2 regions of the Clostridium omnivorum genome follow, and region 1 is predicted to be linked to the other one. Evidence: riboswitches for the same ligand, from Rfam matches in the RefSeq annotation. Region 1 holds a riboswitch; the other holds the start of a gene.
What was found. A riboswitch is a leader RNA that binds a small molecule or an ion and turns the genes downstream of it on or off. The one in region 1 is predicted to bind lysine.
Positions count from the first base shown of each region.

Region 2: linked by a shared signal. The riboswitch ahead of bsdE14_RS15145 (APC family permease) and the one ahead of kal (3-aminobutyryl-CoA ammonia lyase) in region 1 are both predicted to bind lysine.

Region 1 covers NZ_BRXR01000001.1:1,978,841-1,986,404, reverse strand. Annotated here, with positions in the region: gene bsdE14_RS09435 (sensor domain-containing diguanylate cyclase) at 1-90, shown strand, start outside; gene bsdE14_RS09430 (HD domain-containing protein) at 126-707, opposite strand; gene bsdE14_RS09425 (NAD(P)-dependent malic enzyme) at 895-2,067, opposite strand; lysine riboswitch at 2,365-2,547, shown strand; gene kal (3-aminobutyryl-CoA ammonia lyase) at 2,710-3,090, shown strand; gene kce (3-keto-5-aminohexanoate cleavage enzyme) at 3,116-3,937, shown strand; gene atoD (acetate CoA-transferase subunit alpha) at 3,974-4,627, shown strand; gene bsdE14_RS09405 (CoA transferase subunit B) at 4,629-5,294, shown strand; gene kdd (L-erythro-3,5-diaminohexanoate dehydrogenase) at 5,325-6,359, shown strand; gene kamA (lysine 2,3-aminomutase) at 6,469-7,564, shown strand, end outside.
Region 2 covers NZ_BRXR01000001.1:3,203,435-3,210,998, reverse strand. Annotated here, with positions in the region: gene glgD (glucose-1-phosphate adenylyltransferase subunit GlgD) at 1-167, shown strand, start outside; gene glgA (glycogen synthase GlgA) at 180-1,610, shown strand; gene bsdE14_RS15150 (glycogen/starch/alpha-glucan phosphorylase) at 1,658-4,084, shown strand; gene bsdE14_RS15145 (APC family permease) at 4,146-5,504, opposite strand; lysine riboswitch at 5,625-5,799, opposite strand; gene bsdE14_RS15140 (YhfC family intramembrane metalloprotease) at 6,077-6,850, shown strand; gene bsdE14_RS15135 (hypothetical protein) at 6,927-7,136, opposite strand; gene bsdE14_RS15130 (hypothetical protein) at 7,201-7,452, opposite strand.

The sequences.
Region 1 (7,564 bases):
TTAAGTCTTGATAATGCTTTAAAATTAGCTGATATGGCCATGTATAGAGCTAAGGCAAATGGTAAGAGCAGCTATCATATATTAGAATAAATGGTGGAAGAGATCTAATCCTTTCCACCATTTTTTTATTGAGCACCTGCTAAGCCTATTTCTTCAGCAGCAGCTTTCATTCCGTTTATTGTCTCTTCAATAACCTTATCCATTTCTATTCCAAGCCTTTTTGCACCTTTTTCAATTAGGTCTCTATCTACTCCAGCCGCAAAGCTTTTTTGCTTCCACTTTTTCTTAACTGATTTTACTTCTAAGTCAAGAATGCTTTTACTAGGTCTCATAAGTACTGTGGCTGTAATAAGCCCAGTCAACTCATCAATTGTATAAAGGACCTTTTCCATTGTTTCTACAGGTTCTACATTAGTACAGATTCCATAGCCGTGACATTCCACAGCATGTATGTATGACTCTGGATAGTTTTTGCTTTTTAATATATCCCTTGCTTTTATGCAGTGCTCTTCTGGGTAAAGTTCGTAATCTATATCATGAAGAAGTCCTATAATTCCCCATTTTTCAATATCACTTTCATCAAAAAGCTTTGCAAAGTGTCTCATAACGGCTTCTACAGATAGAGCATGTTTTATTAAACTATCACTTTTTGTGTATTCCTTCAGAAGCAGTAAAGCAGCTTCCCTAGTAGGCATCAATTCACTCATGATTTATCCCTCCGTTTGAACAATAATTAATATAAGTTTAATGCTAACTATTTTTAGTGTCAACGACTTGAAAGCTTTGAAAAGAAAAACTTTTATAGCATGAAAATATAAAAGGCTGCTGACATTGTCAACAGCCTAAGTTTTATTAATGATAAATATTTATATAAATATTAAATTTACTTGAAAATTATAGTCTAGCTACTCCGCTCTTTCTAGCTGCTTCTCTTACTGCGTCAGCAACTTTGCTTTGAACTTCCTTGTTGAAAGATTTTGGTATTATATAATCTTCATTTAATTCATTTTCAGGAATTGAGTTTGCTATAGCATAAGCTGCGGCAACCTTCATTTCTTCATTGATTTCTCTAGCTCTTACATCTAGAGCTCCTCTGAATATTCCAGGGAAAGCAAGTACGTTGTTTACTTGATTTGGGAAGTCAGATCTTCCTGTACCAATAACTCTTGCTCCTGCCTTCTTAGCATCTTCAGGGAATATTTCTGGTGTTGGGTTAGCCATAGCAAAGATTATAGCATCTTTATTCATAGCTTTAACCATTTCCTCAGTTACTGTACCAGGAGCTGAAACTCCTATAAATACATCTGCACCCTTCAGCGCATCAGCAAGAGAGCCGGCAGTTTTATTTAAGTTTGTTATTTTTGCAATTTCTTCCTTTGATACATCAAGACCGCCGCGGCCTTCATATATAGCACCTTTTCTATCGCACATAGTAATATCTTTTACACCTGAGGATAGAAGAAGCTTTGTTATAGCAACTCCAGCAGCACCTGCTCCGTTTGTTACAATCTTTAAGTCTTCAAGCTTTTTGTTAACAATCTTTAGTGCGTTTATAAGACCAGCTAAAGTAACAACAGCTGTACCGTGTTGATCATCATGGAATACAGGTATATCAAGTCTTTCTTTTAATTTTCTTTCAATTTCAAAGCATCTTGGTGCTGATATATCTTCTAGGTTTATTCCACCAAGACCTGGGGCAATTCTAACTACTGTTTCAACTATTTCATCTGCATCCTTTGTATCAAGAACTATAGGAAATGCATCTACATCTCCAAAAGTTTTGAATAGTACAGATTTTCCTTCCATTACTGGAAGTGAGCCTAATGGACCGATATCTCCAAGTCCTAATACTGCAGTTCCATCAGATACTACTGCAATTGTGTTCCATTTTCTAGTATAAACATAAGCTAAATCAGGATTTTTTTCAATTTCAAGACAAGGTTGAGCAACTCCAGGAGTATAAGCCAAACTTAAGTCTTGTGAAGTATTTACTGGTACTCTTGATACTATTTCTAACTTACCTCTTTTTTCTTCGTGGAATTTTAAAGATTCTTCGTATATAGTCATACTTATCATCCCTTCTTATGTATATTATTTTTTAGGAAAGTGGTAGTTATTCATCCAAGTTCCTTTTTAATCTTCGTATTTTTAATACCATCCTTATTATAACCTTATTGTTAATAATGAGTCAATTCAATAAACGGATTATTAAAGCCTCATAATGACAAAATGAATGAAAAATCAACGTGAATATATAGAAAAGGCGGAATATATGTAATTTAATAAATTTTCAGTATATATTGACAACATAGTATAGTTAGAATATAATAAAGTTAGGATTTATTAGAAAAAAATCACATATAATACATAAATAGAGGCGCAAGCAAATGTGTAGTTCTTAGGTGTTAAGAAGAAGAACCTTTAAGACTAAGAGCGAAGGATTTGTCTGCCGAAAGAACAGGTTTGTTCTTGAACCTGCTCTTGGGGATAAAGGAAACTACCCTTATCCTTGCCATGAAAATTCATTCATGGAGAGCTATTTATGTGATGAGAATAAAGATTTTCATTGCATGAATGGCTATCAAATGAATGATGGCTCTTTCAAACGTGTCCAATTAAGCACTGAAAACCTTTCAGTGCTTTTTTATTTTGCATAAGCTTATGCAAGATAAAATATAAAAAATATTAAATATGCAAGGGGGAGAGGATTTGAAAGCACTAATTAGAATGAGAATGAGCGCACATGATGCTCACTATGGTGGTAACTTAGTTGATGGCGCAAGAATGCTTCAACTATTTGGAGATGTAGCCACAGAGTTACTTATAAGAAATGATGGAGATGAAGGGCTTTTTAGAGCTTATGACAATGTAGAATTTTTAGCTCCAGTATTTGCAGGTGACTACATAGAAGCAGATGGTGAAATTGTTGAGTGTGGTAATAGCTCAAGAAAAATGGTTTTTGAAGCTAGAAAGGTTATTATTCCTAGACCTGATATCAATGATTCAGCTTGTGATGTACTAGAAACACCAATAGTAGTTTGCAGAGCCAGTGGAACTTGCGTAGTACCAAAGGATAAGCAAAGAAAGTAAAAACTATAGGAAATGGGGGAATTTCATGGATAAGCTAATAATAACAGCAGCTATATGTGGTGCAGAAGTTACAAAGGAACACAATCCGGCTGTACCATATACTGTAGAAGAAATAGGCAGAGAAGCAGAAGCCGCTTACAGAGCAGGTGCAAGTATTATACACCTTCATGTAAGACAAGATGATGGTACTCCAACTCAAGATAAAGAAAGATTTAGACTTTGTATAGAAGAGATAAAAAGAAGATGCCCTGATGTTATAATTCAACCTTCTACAGGTGGAGCAGTGGGAATGAGCAACGAGGAAAGACTTCAGCCAATATATTTACACCCTGAAATGGCTACTCTTGATTGCGGGACTTGTAACTTTGGAGGAGACGAAATATTTGTAAACACAGAAAATGCTATTAAAGAATTTGGCCAAAAGATGATTGAACTTGGGATAAAGCCTGAAGTAGAAGTATTTGACAAAGGAATGATAGACTCAGCAATAAGACTTCAAAAGAAGGGTTTTATAAAAGCACCAATGCATTTTAACTTCGTAATGGGAGTTAATGGAGGAATCAGTGCAACACTAAGAGATTTTGACTTCTTAATGGGGAGTATACCTGAAGGAAGTACCTTTACCGTATCGGGAATAGGAAGAAATCAATTTCAAGTTGCAGCCATGTCTATAGTGTCCGGTGGGCATGTTAGAGTAGGATTTGAAGACAACGTTTACATTTCTAAAGGTGTTCCTGCAAAGTCAAATGGAGAGATGGTAGAAAAGGTAGTAAGACTTGCTAAGGAGCTTGGAAGAGAAATAGCAACTCCAGCAGAAGCTAGAGAAATATTAGGTCTTAAAAAATAAATATGTGGGTGAAATTATATTAGGGGGTTGGGGTAAATGAATAAGGTAGTAATGCCAGAGGAGCTAAAGCCCTTATTTAAGGATGGAATGACTATAATGATAGGTGGCTTTTTAGGCTGTGGTACTCCTCATAAAATAATCGATTTGCTTATAGCAATGAACGTTAAGGATTTAACAATTATTGCCAATGATACAAGTTATGTTGATAAGGGCATAGGTAGACTTGTTGTTAACAAACAAGTTAAAAAAGTTATAGCATCCCATATAGGAACAAATTCAGAAACTGGAAGACTTATGAATGAGGGCTTAATGGAGGTTGAATTAGTTCCACAGGGAACCTTAATTGAAAGAATTAGAGCAGGCGGCTCTGGACTTGGAGGGGTTTTGACTCCAACAGGGGTTGGAACTGTGGTAGAGGAAGGAAAGCAAAAGCTGACTATAAATGGCAAAGAATATCTGTTAGAGCTTCCTTTAAGGGCTGATTTATCTATAATCAAAGGAACTATTGTAGACGACTTTGGAAATGTATTTTACAAGGGAACTACAAGAAACTTTAATCCTATAATTGCAATGGCTGGAGATAAGGTTGTAGTGGAAGCTGAAAAGCTTGTAAAAGCTGGTGAGCTAAACCCAGACTATGTTATAACTCCAGGAGTATTAGTTGATTATATCATAGAGGGGATTGATTAATATGATTACAGATAGCAAGCTTGCAAAGCAAATTATAGCAAAAAGAGTTGCTCAAGAACTAAGAGATGGCCAGCTAGTAAACCTAGGAATAGGACTCCCAACTATGGTTGCAAATTATGTACCAGAAGGAATGTCTGTTACCTTTCAATCGGAAAATGGGATGGTAGGAATGGGACCTGCAAGTGAGGCAGGAGAAGAGGATGTTGATATAACAAACGCTGGGGGACAGTATGTAACAATTCTACCCCACGGAGCTTACTTTGACAGCTCAGTATCCTTTGCACTTATTAGAGGAGGACACGTTGACATTACTGTGCTTGGTGCTTTAGAAGTAGACCAAGAAGGAAATCTGGCAAACTGGATTATACCAGGAAAGATGGTACCTGGAATGGGTGGAGCAATGGATTTAGTTACTGGAGCTAAAAGGGTAATAGTAGCTATGCAGCATACAGGAAAGGGAGAACCAAAAATTCTTAAAAAGTGTAAACTGCCGCTAACTGCAAAGGCAGAGGTAGATTTAATAGTTACAGAGCTTTGCGTTCTTGAGGTTACTAAGGAAGGCTTAGTGCTAAGAGAAATAAACAAAGACACTACAATTGATGAAGTTAAATCAGTGACAGAAGCTGATTTGATTATACCAGAACAAATTAAAGTTATGGATGTATAAAAAATAAAGGATGATGGGGAGGATTTTATTATGAAAAAAGGATGTAAATATGGTACACACAGAGTAATTGAACCACAAGGAGTTCTAACTCAAGCAGCTCAAAAAATATCAAACGATATGGAGATCTACAGCAATGAAATATTAGTAGATGTTCAATCACTTAATATTGACTCAGCTAGCTTTACTCAACTTAAAAAGACTGCAGATGGAGATATAGAAAAAATTAAGTCACAAATACTAGAAATAGTTGGTGAAAGAGGAAAGATGCAAAATCCTGTAACAGGATCAGGCGGAATGTTCATAGGAACAATAGCTAAAATAGGAGAGGACCTAAAGGATAGAGACCTTAAGGTTGGAGACAAAATAGCTTCTCTAGTTTCACTTTCCTTAACTCCATTAAAGATAGACGAAATAGTAGATGTTAAGACTAACATAGACAGAGTAGATATAAAAGGTCAAGCTATACTATTTGAAAGTGGAATATATGCTAAGCTTCCAAGTGATATGACTGAAAACCTAGCATTAGCAGCTCTAGATGTAGCAGGAGCACCAGCTCAAACAGCTAAGCTTGTTAAGCCAGGACAAAGCGTATTAATTCTTGGTGCAGCAGGAAAATCAGGTATGTTATGCTGCTACGAAGCAATGAAGAGAGTAGGACCAACTGGAAAAGTTATAGGACTAGTAAGAAAACAAGAACAAGCAGCTAAGCTTAAAGAACTTGGACTATGTCATGAAGTTATTCTAGCAGATGCTCAAAGACCAGTTGAGGTTTTAAATAAGACACTAGAAGCTAATAATGGAAAAGAAGTTGATATCTCTATTAGCTGCGTTAACATCCAAAATACAGAAATGGCTTGCATACTTCCAGTTAAGGATGATGGTACAGTTTACTTCTTCTCAATGGCTACTAGCTTCACAAAGGCAGCCCTTGGAGCAGAAGGTGTTGGTAAGGATGTAAATATGATAATAGGTAATGGTTATACAAAAGATCATGCTGAAATTACTCTTTCAGAATTAAGAGAAAATGAAAAGCTTAGAAAAGTTTTTGAAGAATTATATGTTTAATAATTATATGTTTAATTGATTTGAGAAATGGGATTTAATTAATGTTTATCCATGGAGGCAGAAGGAAGTATAATCCTTCTGTGCAAAGTGGAATACAGGGGGTTCAAAAATGAAAGTTAATAGAAGATTCGAGCTGTTCAAGGATGTGCCTGATGAGCAGTGGAATGACTGGAAGTGGCAAGTAAGGAATAGAATAGAGACAGTTGAAGATTTGAAAAAGTATATTCCACTTACCAAGGAGGAAGAGGAGGGTGTAGTTAAGTGCCTTCAAAGCTTAAGAATGGCTATAACTCCATATTATCTATCACTTATAGATATTAACGATCCTCATGATCCAGTGAGAAAACAAGCAATACCAACGGCGCTAGAGCTGCACAAGTCTAGCTGTGAGGCAGCTGACCCACTACATGAGGATGGGGATTCTCCTGTACCTGGGTTAACTCACAGATATCCTGATAGGGCATTACTTCTTGTTACTGATCAATGTTCTATGTATTGCAGACATTGCACAAGAAGAAGATTTGCAGGACAGCATGATTCATCACTTCCAATGAAACAAATAGATAATGCTATAGATTATATAGCTAAGACTCCAGTTATAAGAGATGTTTTGATTTCCGGAGGAGATCCACTTCTTTTATCAGATGATAAGCTAGAGTATATAATTAAAAGACTTAGAGAAATTCCACACGTGGAAATAGTAAGAATAGGTTCAAGAACTCCTGTAGTTATGCCTCAAAGAATAACTGAGGACTTAGTTAACATGCTTAAGAAGTATCATCCAATTTGGCTTAATACTCACTTCAACCATACAAACGAAATAACAGAGGACTCGAAAAGAGCTTGTGAGTTGTTAGCTAATGCTGGAATACCTCTTGGAAACCAGTCAGTTTTACTAAGGGGAGTAAACGACTGTGTGCATGTAATGAAAAAGCTAGTAAATGAACTAGTAAAAATAAGAGTAAGACCTTATTACATTTATCAATGTGACCTTTCTATGGGACTAAGCCACTTTAGAACACCTGTAGCAAAGGGAATTGAAATAATAGAAGGTCTAAGAGGACATACTTCAGGCTTCTGCGTACCAACCTTTGTAGTTGATGCACCTGGAGGTGGCGGTAAAACTCCAGTTATGCCGAACTATGTTATATCACAAGGAGCAAACAAAATAATATTAAGAAACTTTGAAGGAGTAATAACGACTT
Region 2 (7,564 bases), 1.2 Mb from region 1:
AGAATGCTAATATTAAAAATTGTATTATAATGCAAAATTGTATTATTGGTGGGAATGCTAACCTCTCCAATGTTATTATAGACAAAAACGTAGAAGTAGAAGCACATAACGATTTAATAGGCCATGAAAACATGCCACTTGTACTTGAGAAAAAAACTTTATTTTAAAGGAGATTTGCAATGAAAGTATTATTTGTAGCCTCTGAAGCTCATCCATTTATTAAAACTGGAGGCCTAGGTGACGTAGCCTATGCACTGCCAAAGACTCTTCGCAGTTTAGGAGTAGATGTAAGAGTAATAATACCTAAGTACGGTACTATGGCTAACTCCTTTAAGGAAAAGCTTAAAACACTAAGTACCTTTAATGTACCTGTTGGCTGGAGAAATCAATATGGAGGACTTCAATATCTTGAATATGAAGGAATTCCCTATTACTTTATAGATAATGAATACTATTTTAAAAGACCAGCTTCCTATGGGTACTACGACGACGGAGAAAGATTCTCTTATTTTTGCAGAGCGGTGCTTGAGGCTATTGATACAATGGATAATTTCACACCAGATATTATTCACTGTAACGACTGGCATACAGGAATGATAATTCCTCTAATGAAGGAGCACTTTTCCTGGAAAAATAACTATAAAAACATTAGAACAATATTTACAATTCACAATTTACAATATCAAGGTGTATTCTCAAAAGAGATTTTGGGAGAACTTTTATCCTTAGGTGATGAGTATTTTACAGAAGATAAATTAAAATACTATGATGGTGTTTCTTTTATGAAAGGCGGATTAAATTTTGCTGATAAAATTACCACTGTAAGTAATACTTATGCCGAAGAAATAAAAACAGCCTTCTATGGCGAAGGCCTTCACGGCTTGTTATGTGCAAGAAGCAATGATTTATCCGGTATTGTAAATGGTATAGATACAACTATGTATGATCCTAGAAAAGATAAGGAAATATTCTTTAATTTTGATGAAAACAATATAGAGAACAAATTATTTAATAAAACAAAGCTCCAGGAGCAGCTTAATTTACCTGTAAACAAGGATATCCCTATGATTGGAATGGTAACAAGGCTCGCATCACAAAAGGGAATAGACCTAATAAGCTGTTTAATTGAAGAAATACTTCAATTAAACATTCAGCTTGTAGTGCTAGGCACTGGTGAACCTACCTACGAAGATATGTTTAGATACTACGCTGGAAAATATCCTGATAAGCTATCGGCAAATATATGCTTTAATAATGAGCTTGCGAAGAAAATCTATGCTGGTTCTGATTTATTCCTAATGCCTTCTCTTTTTGAACCCTGCGGAATTGGCCAACTTATAGCACTAAGATATGGTACACTTCCTATCGTTAGGGAAACTGGAGGTTTAAAGGATACAGTAATATCCTTTAATGAAGTTACTGGAGAAGGTAATGGCTTTTCTTTTAGTAATTACAATGCTCATGACATGCTCTATACAATAAAAAGAGCAGTAAGTCTATATGAAAATAAACCTGTATTTAATAATCTAATTAAACGAGCATTAACCGAGGACAACAGCTGGTGCATTTCTGCTAAAAAATATATTGAACTATACTCATCTTTGCAGTAAATATAAAGTTAAGATTATAAGCAAATATCGGCAATTTGGAGGATATTATGAGGTTAAATATAGAAAAATTCAAGTTTGATTTTAAAAGAAAACTTATGAATACTTTTGCTGAAGAAATAGAAGACGCCCCAAAGCTTCACATATATATGGCCTTAGGTGGGCTTGTAAGAGATTATATTACTGAGGCCTGGGTTAATTCAAACAATTATTACACTGAAAATAATATTAAACAAGTGTATTACTTTTCTATGGAGTTTTTAATCGGAAGACTTTTAAAGAGTAATCTTTTAAACATAGGAATATATTCACTATGTGAAGAAGGCCTTAAAGAATTAGGAATTAATATTTCAGAGCTTGAAGAGTTAGAAAATGATGCTGGCCTTGGAAATGGCGGGCTTGGGAGACTTGCTGCATGCTTTCTAGATTCCATGGCTTCCCTCGGCATACCAGGCCACGGATGTGGTATTAGATATAATCATGGACTCTTTGAACAGAAGATAATAAATGGTTATCAAGTTGAAGTTCCAGATAATTGGCTAAAAGAAGGAAATGTATGGGAAATTCGTAAAGAAAATAAATCTGTTGAAGTAAGATTTGGAGGTAACATACGAATTAGCCAAATTAATGGAAGACTTTCCTTTATACATGAGAACTATGATGCAGTAAGGGCTGTTCCATATGACACTCCAGTTATTGGATATGATAATAATTCAGTCAACACTTTAAGGCTTTGGAGTGCCGAACCAATTGACACAGAATTTGACCTTTTCTCCTTTAGCAAGGGAGAATATTCTAAAGCTAGCTCATATAAGGCTTCTGTTGAATCCATATCACAAGTTTTATATCCTGATGACAGCTACATAGAAGGCAGACTTTTAAGATTAAAACAGCAGTACTTTTTTGTAAGTGCTGGTTTGCAGAGTATTGTAAGGAGATTTAAGAAAACTGGTCACTCAATTAAGGAATTAAATGATTTTGCAGCAATTCACATAAACGATACCCATCCAGCAGTAGCTGTACCAGAGCTTATGAGAATACTAATAGATGAGGAAAAGCTGTCTTGGGACGAAGCCTGGAAAATAACTACAAGTACAATTGCATATACAAATCATACAATACTTGCTGAAGCCCTTGAAAAATGGCCAGTAGATATGTTTAAAAAGCTTCTACCTAGAGTTTTTATGATAATTGAAGAAATAAACAAAAGATTTTGTGAAGAAGTATTGGATAGATACCATGGTGATTGGAACAAAATTAATGAAATGGCTATTATAAAAGATAATCAAATTAGAATGGCCTATCTTGCAATTGTAGGAAGCCATTCAGTAAATGGAGTTGCTAAGCTTCACACAGAAATATTAAAGAAACAAGAACTCTCAAGTTTCTATAATTATTCTCCTTATAAATTTAATAATAAAACTAATGGAATTACTCATAGAAGATGGCTGCTTCAGGCAAACCCTGAGCTTGCTAATTTAATAACTGAAACTATAGGTGATTCTTGGATAAAAAGTCCAAATAATCTATCATCTCTTCTCCCCTATAAAGATGATAGTGCCTTTAGAGATAAAGTTGCCAAGGTCAAACTAAATAATAAAATTGAGATTTCTAATGATATCTATAAAAAATATGGCATTAAAGTTGACCCTTATTCTATTTTTGATGTTCAAGTTAAAAGACTTCATGCCTATAAAAGACAAATACTTAATGTATTTAACATCCTTGACTTATATAATAGATTAAAACAGAATCCAAATTTAGATATAGTACCAAGAACCTTCTTCTTTGCAGCAAAAGCTTCTCCTAGTTATCATTTAGCTAAGCAGACAATAAAACTAATTAACAGCATAGCTTTCATGGTTAATAACGATGCTCAATTAAACAATAAAATTAAGGTAGTTTTTCTAGAAAATTATAGAGTTTCCTTAGCTGAAAGGATTATTCCTGCCTCTGATGTGAGTGAACAAATTTCAACTGCTACTAAAGAGGCTTCAGGTACTGGTAATATGAAGTTTATGATGAATGGAGCTGTAACCATAGCCACTTTGGATGGCGCAAATATTGAAATTAAAGATGCTGTTGGTGATGAGAATATTGTAATCTTTGGATTAAAGGATTACGAAGTCCTGGATTACTACAAACATGGAGGATACTCTTCTAGAGAAATCTTTAATAATGATAGAAGAATCAACTGCATAATAAATCAAATTATGAATGGATCTCTTGGGGTTGCTGGTTCTGAATTTAATATGCTCTATGACAATTTAATTTACAACAACGACGAATATTTTGTACTTAAAGATTTTGACTCCTATGTAAAAGCTCAGAATCAAATAGACAGCTACTATAAACAAAAGGATAAATGGCAGCAAATGTGTATAGCAAACATCGCTAAATCGGGTATCTTCTCCAGTGATAACACTATACGTGAATATTCAAAGGAGATTTGGAATACTCAGGAAATAATTCTATAATAAAAGGACTATCTCACAAAAAATGAGGTAGTCCTTTTTAACAATTTATTCAAAATTACTATTAAGCAATCTTATCAAAATTTCTTATTGAATCACATCTCTCTTTATTCTTTAAGGTCATATAAATATAGAATGGTACCCCAGCTAGCATTAGAAGGAATCCATACATTACTGTTTCTGCACCTGAACCATAGATTGTCCAGCATGCATATAGAAATCCTACAAGTGGTATAAAAGAATTCTTTATAAAATTCCACAAGTTGAAATTCTTTTCCTTTTTAACTATTAGTATCATATCTGCTGCCGAAGTCATTGCATATATTGGCAAGAAAGATAGTGTTGCTAATAGTATTATAAAGTTAAAAGCTGCATTTGTGGTTTTATTATAGTTCAATAATAAAAGTACATTAACTAATACAGATCCTATAATTATAGCTACATAAGGTGTATTATATTTTGGATGAACCTTTGCAAAGAATTCAGGGAACATTCCATCCTTTCCTGCTGCATATGCTACACGAGCTGTAGATAGAAGCCATCCAACTGTAGTTCCTAGAATACTGATTACAGCACCAATAGTTATAAAGTTTGTAATTCCAGAACCAAAATATTGAGATAAAATATCTGCTAATGGTGCGCTGCTCTTAGCAAGTGCTCCATTTGGCATTGCACCCATTGCAAAGAAATTAATTGCCATATACATAACAGCAACAATTATGATTCCGATGATAGTACTCTTTGCTACGTTCTTTTCAGGATTCTTAATTTCACCTGCTGCTATAGATGCGCTTTCAAGACCAACAAATGCCCAAAGTGTTGAAGTAGCAGCACTTGGCATTGTGCCTAGTCCTTTTTCAGCAGGGAATAGTGGTAATAAGTTTGATACATTGAAGTGTAGTGCAGCTACAATTATAAATAATAAAAATAGTCCTAATTCAAAGAATGTTATTGTTGTCTGAATCTTACCTGCTTTTCTAACTCCAAATATGTTTATTATAGTGAATATCCATAGTACTATTGACGCAAATAAAAATGCTCCTAATTGGCTATTTCCTATGGCAGGTATTAGCTTTCCTGCATAACTAGATACTGCTATTACTACTGCAGCATTACCTATCCATGATCCATTCCAATATAACCATGCACTCATAAAACCCATGAAATCTCCGAAGGCAAGCTTTGAGTATTCATAAGGTCCTCCAGTCTTTGGTACCTTTGTTCCTAGTCTAGCAAAGGATAATGCTAAAAATATTGACCCAAGCGCTGTAACTATCCATGCAAACATAGTTGCTCCTGGTCCTGACTTGTCCGCCAAAGTTGCAGGCAACATAAATATACCCGATCCCATCATATTTCCAGCTACTAGAGCTGTGGCAATTACAAGCCCTATATCCTTCTTTAATTTTGTATTTTGTTCCATAGTTACGTCCTCCTTATCAGTTTTTTCCGATAAGTAAATTACCAGCGAGAGTATAAAAAAGCCTTGAGCGCGTACACTCAAGGCTTTAAATCGCATTAAAAACAAACGACCTAAATCTATTTGAATGATAGCTCTCCACAAGAAAACTTGTGACAGTTATGCACATATTCTATGCAAAACCAGCTATACAGTATTAAAGCATTTACTGTACGCTTCGGCGATATTTCCTTTCCTGCTGCTTCAACGCGCTTAACTTCACAACAGTACTAATAAGTATCGCACCTCTACCTTGGTTATTTACTCATTCTTTTCGTTTATTATTATGCACTAGAACTTTAGTTTAGTCAAGGGTTAATTAAATATTTATGCATAAAACAGAAAATCATGTATTTTTTATACATTTCTTAGCATATGTATCAATATAAAAATTATTTTATACATTCACATACTTCTAATATTTTATAGTATAATTATCATAACATAGTTTAAATACATAAAAAGGAATTATACTTTATAAGCTTTAAATATAGGTAAAAATATAATGTTATTAATTTTTTGGGGGGTAAAATACAATGGTAAGTAATTCTGTCATCTATATGATGGCCTTTGCAGCTATCTTTTCCTTGCTATTTCCAATTGGTTTATTTATCTTTTTCAAATTAAAAGATAAGATATCCGTTAAACCAGTTATACTTGGCGTACTAACCTTTATAGTTTTTTCACAAATCTTAGAAAAACTCATGCATGTGTTTGTAATGAATAACAATTTGATAACTGCGCCTCTACTATTTGCTATTTATGGCGCATTAGCTGCTGGTGTTTTTGAAGAGGTTGGAAGATATATTATAATGAAACTATTTATGAAGAAAGAAACAGAGTGGAAGGATGGTATAGCATTTGGAATTGGTCACGGAGGTATAGAGGCCATATTACTGGCATGCTTTGGTAACTTAACTTATATTTTTTATGCAAAACTCATCAACGCTGGGCTTTTTGAAAAAACATTGAGTGGTAAAGCACCTGCAGCAACAATTGCTGCAATAAAAAGCTCTCTCATAAGCGCCACTCCTGCTTTAACTTCTTTAGGTGCATTTGAAAGATTGTTTGCTATAATAGCTCACTTAGGTTTTTCTTTAATAGTGATCTATTCAGTAAAGTCTAAAAAGCCTATATATCTATTAATTGCAATTATAGCACATGCAGTAATGGACTTCCCGGCGGGCCTTGCTCAAGTACATATACTTAATAATATATGGTTTGTTGAAGGCTTCTTTGCAATATTCTCTATAGCAATGCTTATATTTATTGTAAAGTCCAAAGAGATTTTTAAGAATTTAAACACTTAAAATAAATAATAACAAAAACTAAGACACAGTATAATTAGTGCTTAAATACTAATTATACTGTGTCTATATTTATACATTATGTTTCTAGGTGCTTGCAGTGCTTGCTTATATACTTTCCGTCAATATAATATATTTCTGGTTTATCCACAATAAACTCTAATATATACAATTCTTTTCTTAATTCCTCTAAGGTTAAATCTTTAAACTTTTCTAAAAGTTCCTCTTCAGTTACTCTACATTTACTGTGAATAAAATTAGATATATCTTCTCTATAAAAGGAATCCATAAAACCCCCTCCTTATTATTTATATTCTCATAGAGGGGATTTTGGAACATTAATTAAAATTTTTTTACATCCAATCTTTGCATCCGCAGTAATAACTATCTGCATTTTGTTGTGGCTGATATGCAAAATATGGTAGATCTACACTGCTTTCAGTAGTGTTATCACAATAAATACACTGAGCTTGTCGTCCTTCCCATCTTGGATGAAAAACTTGGTTATATCCATCATGAGAACCAGTACAAAGTGCACAAATTGGATTATTGTTTTCATCATAGGAGCTTGCTGTATGACCACATTGCATATAATATTGTGTCATTTTCCTTTCTCCTTTCAGTGGAAATATTGTGCAAACTGTAAGCACCCTATTGATATTATTTGTGAAAACAAAGTAATTTAATCATATTCTTTTACATAATAATTATTTTAAA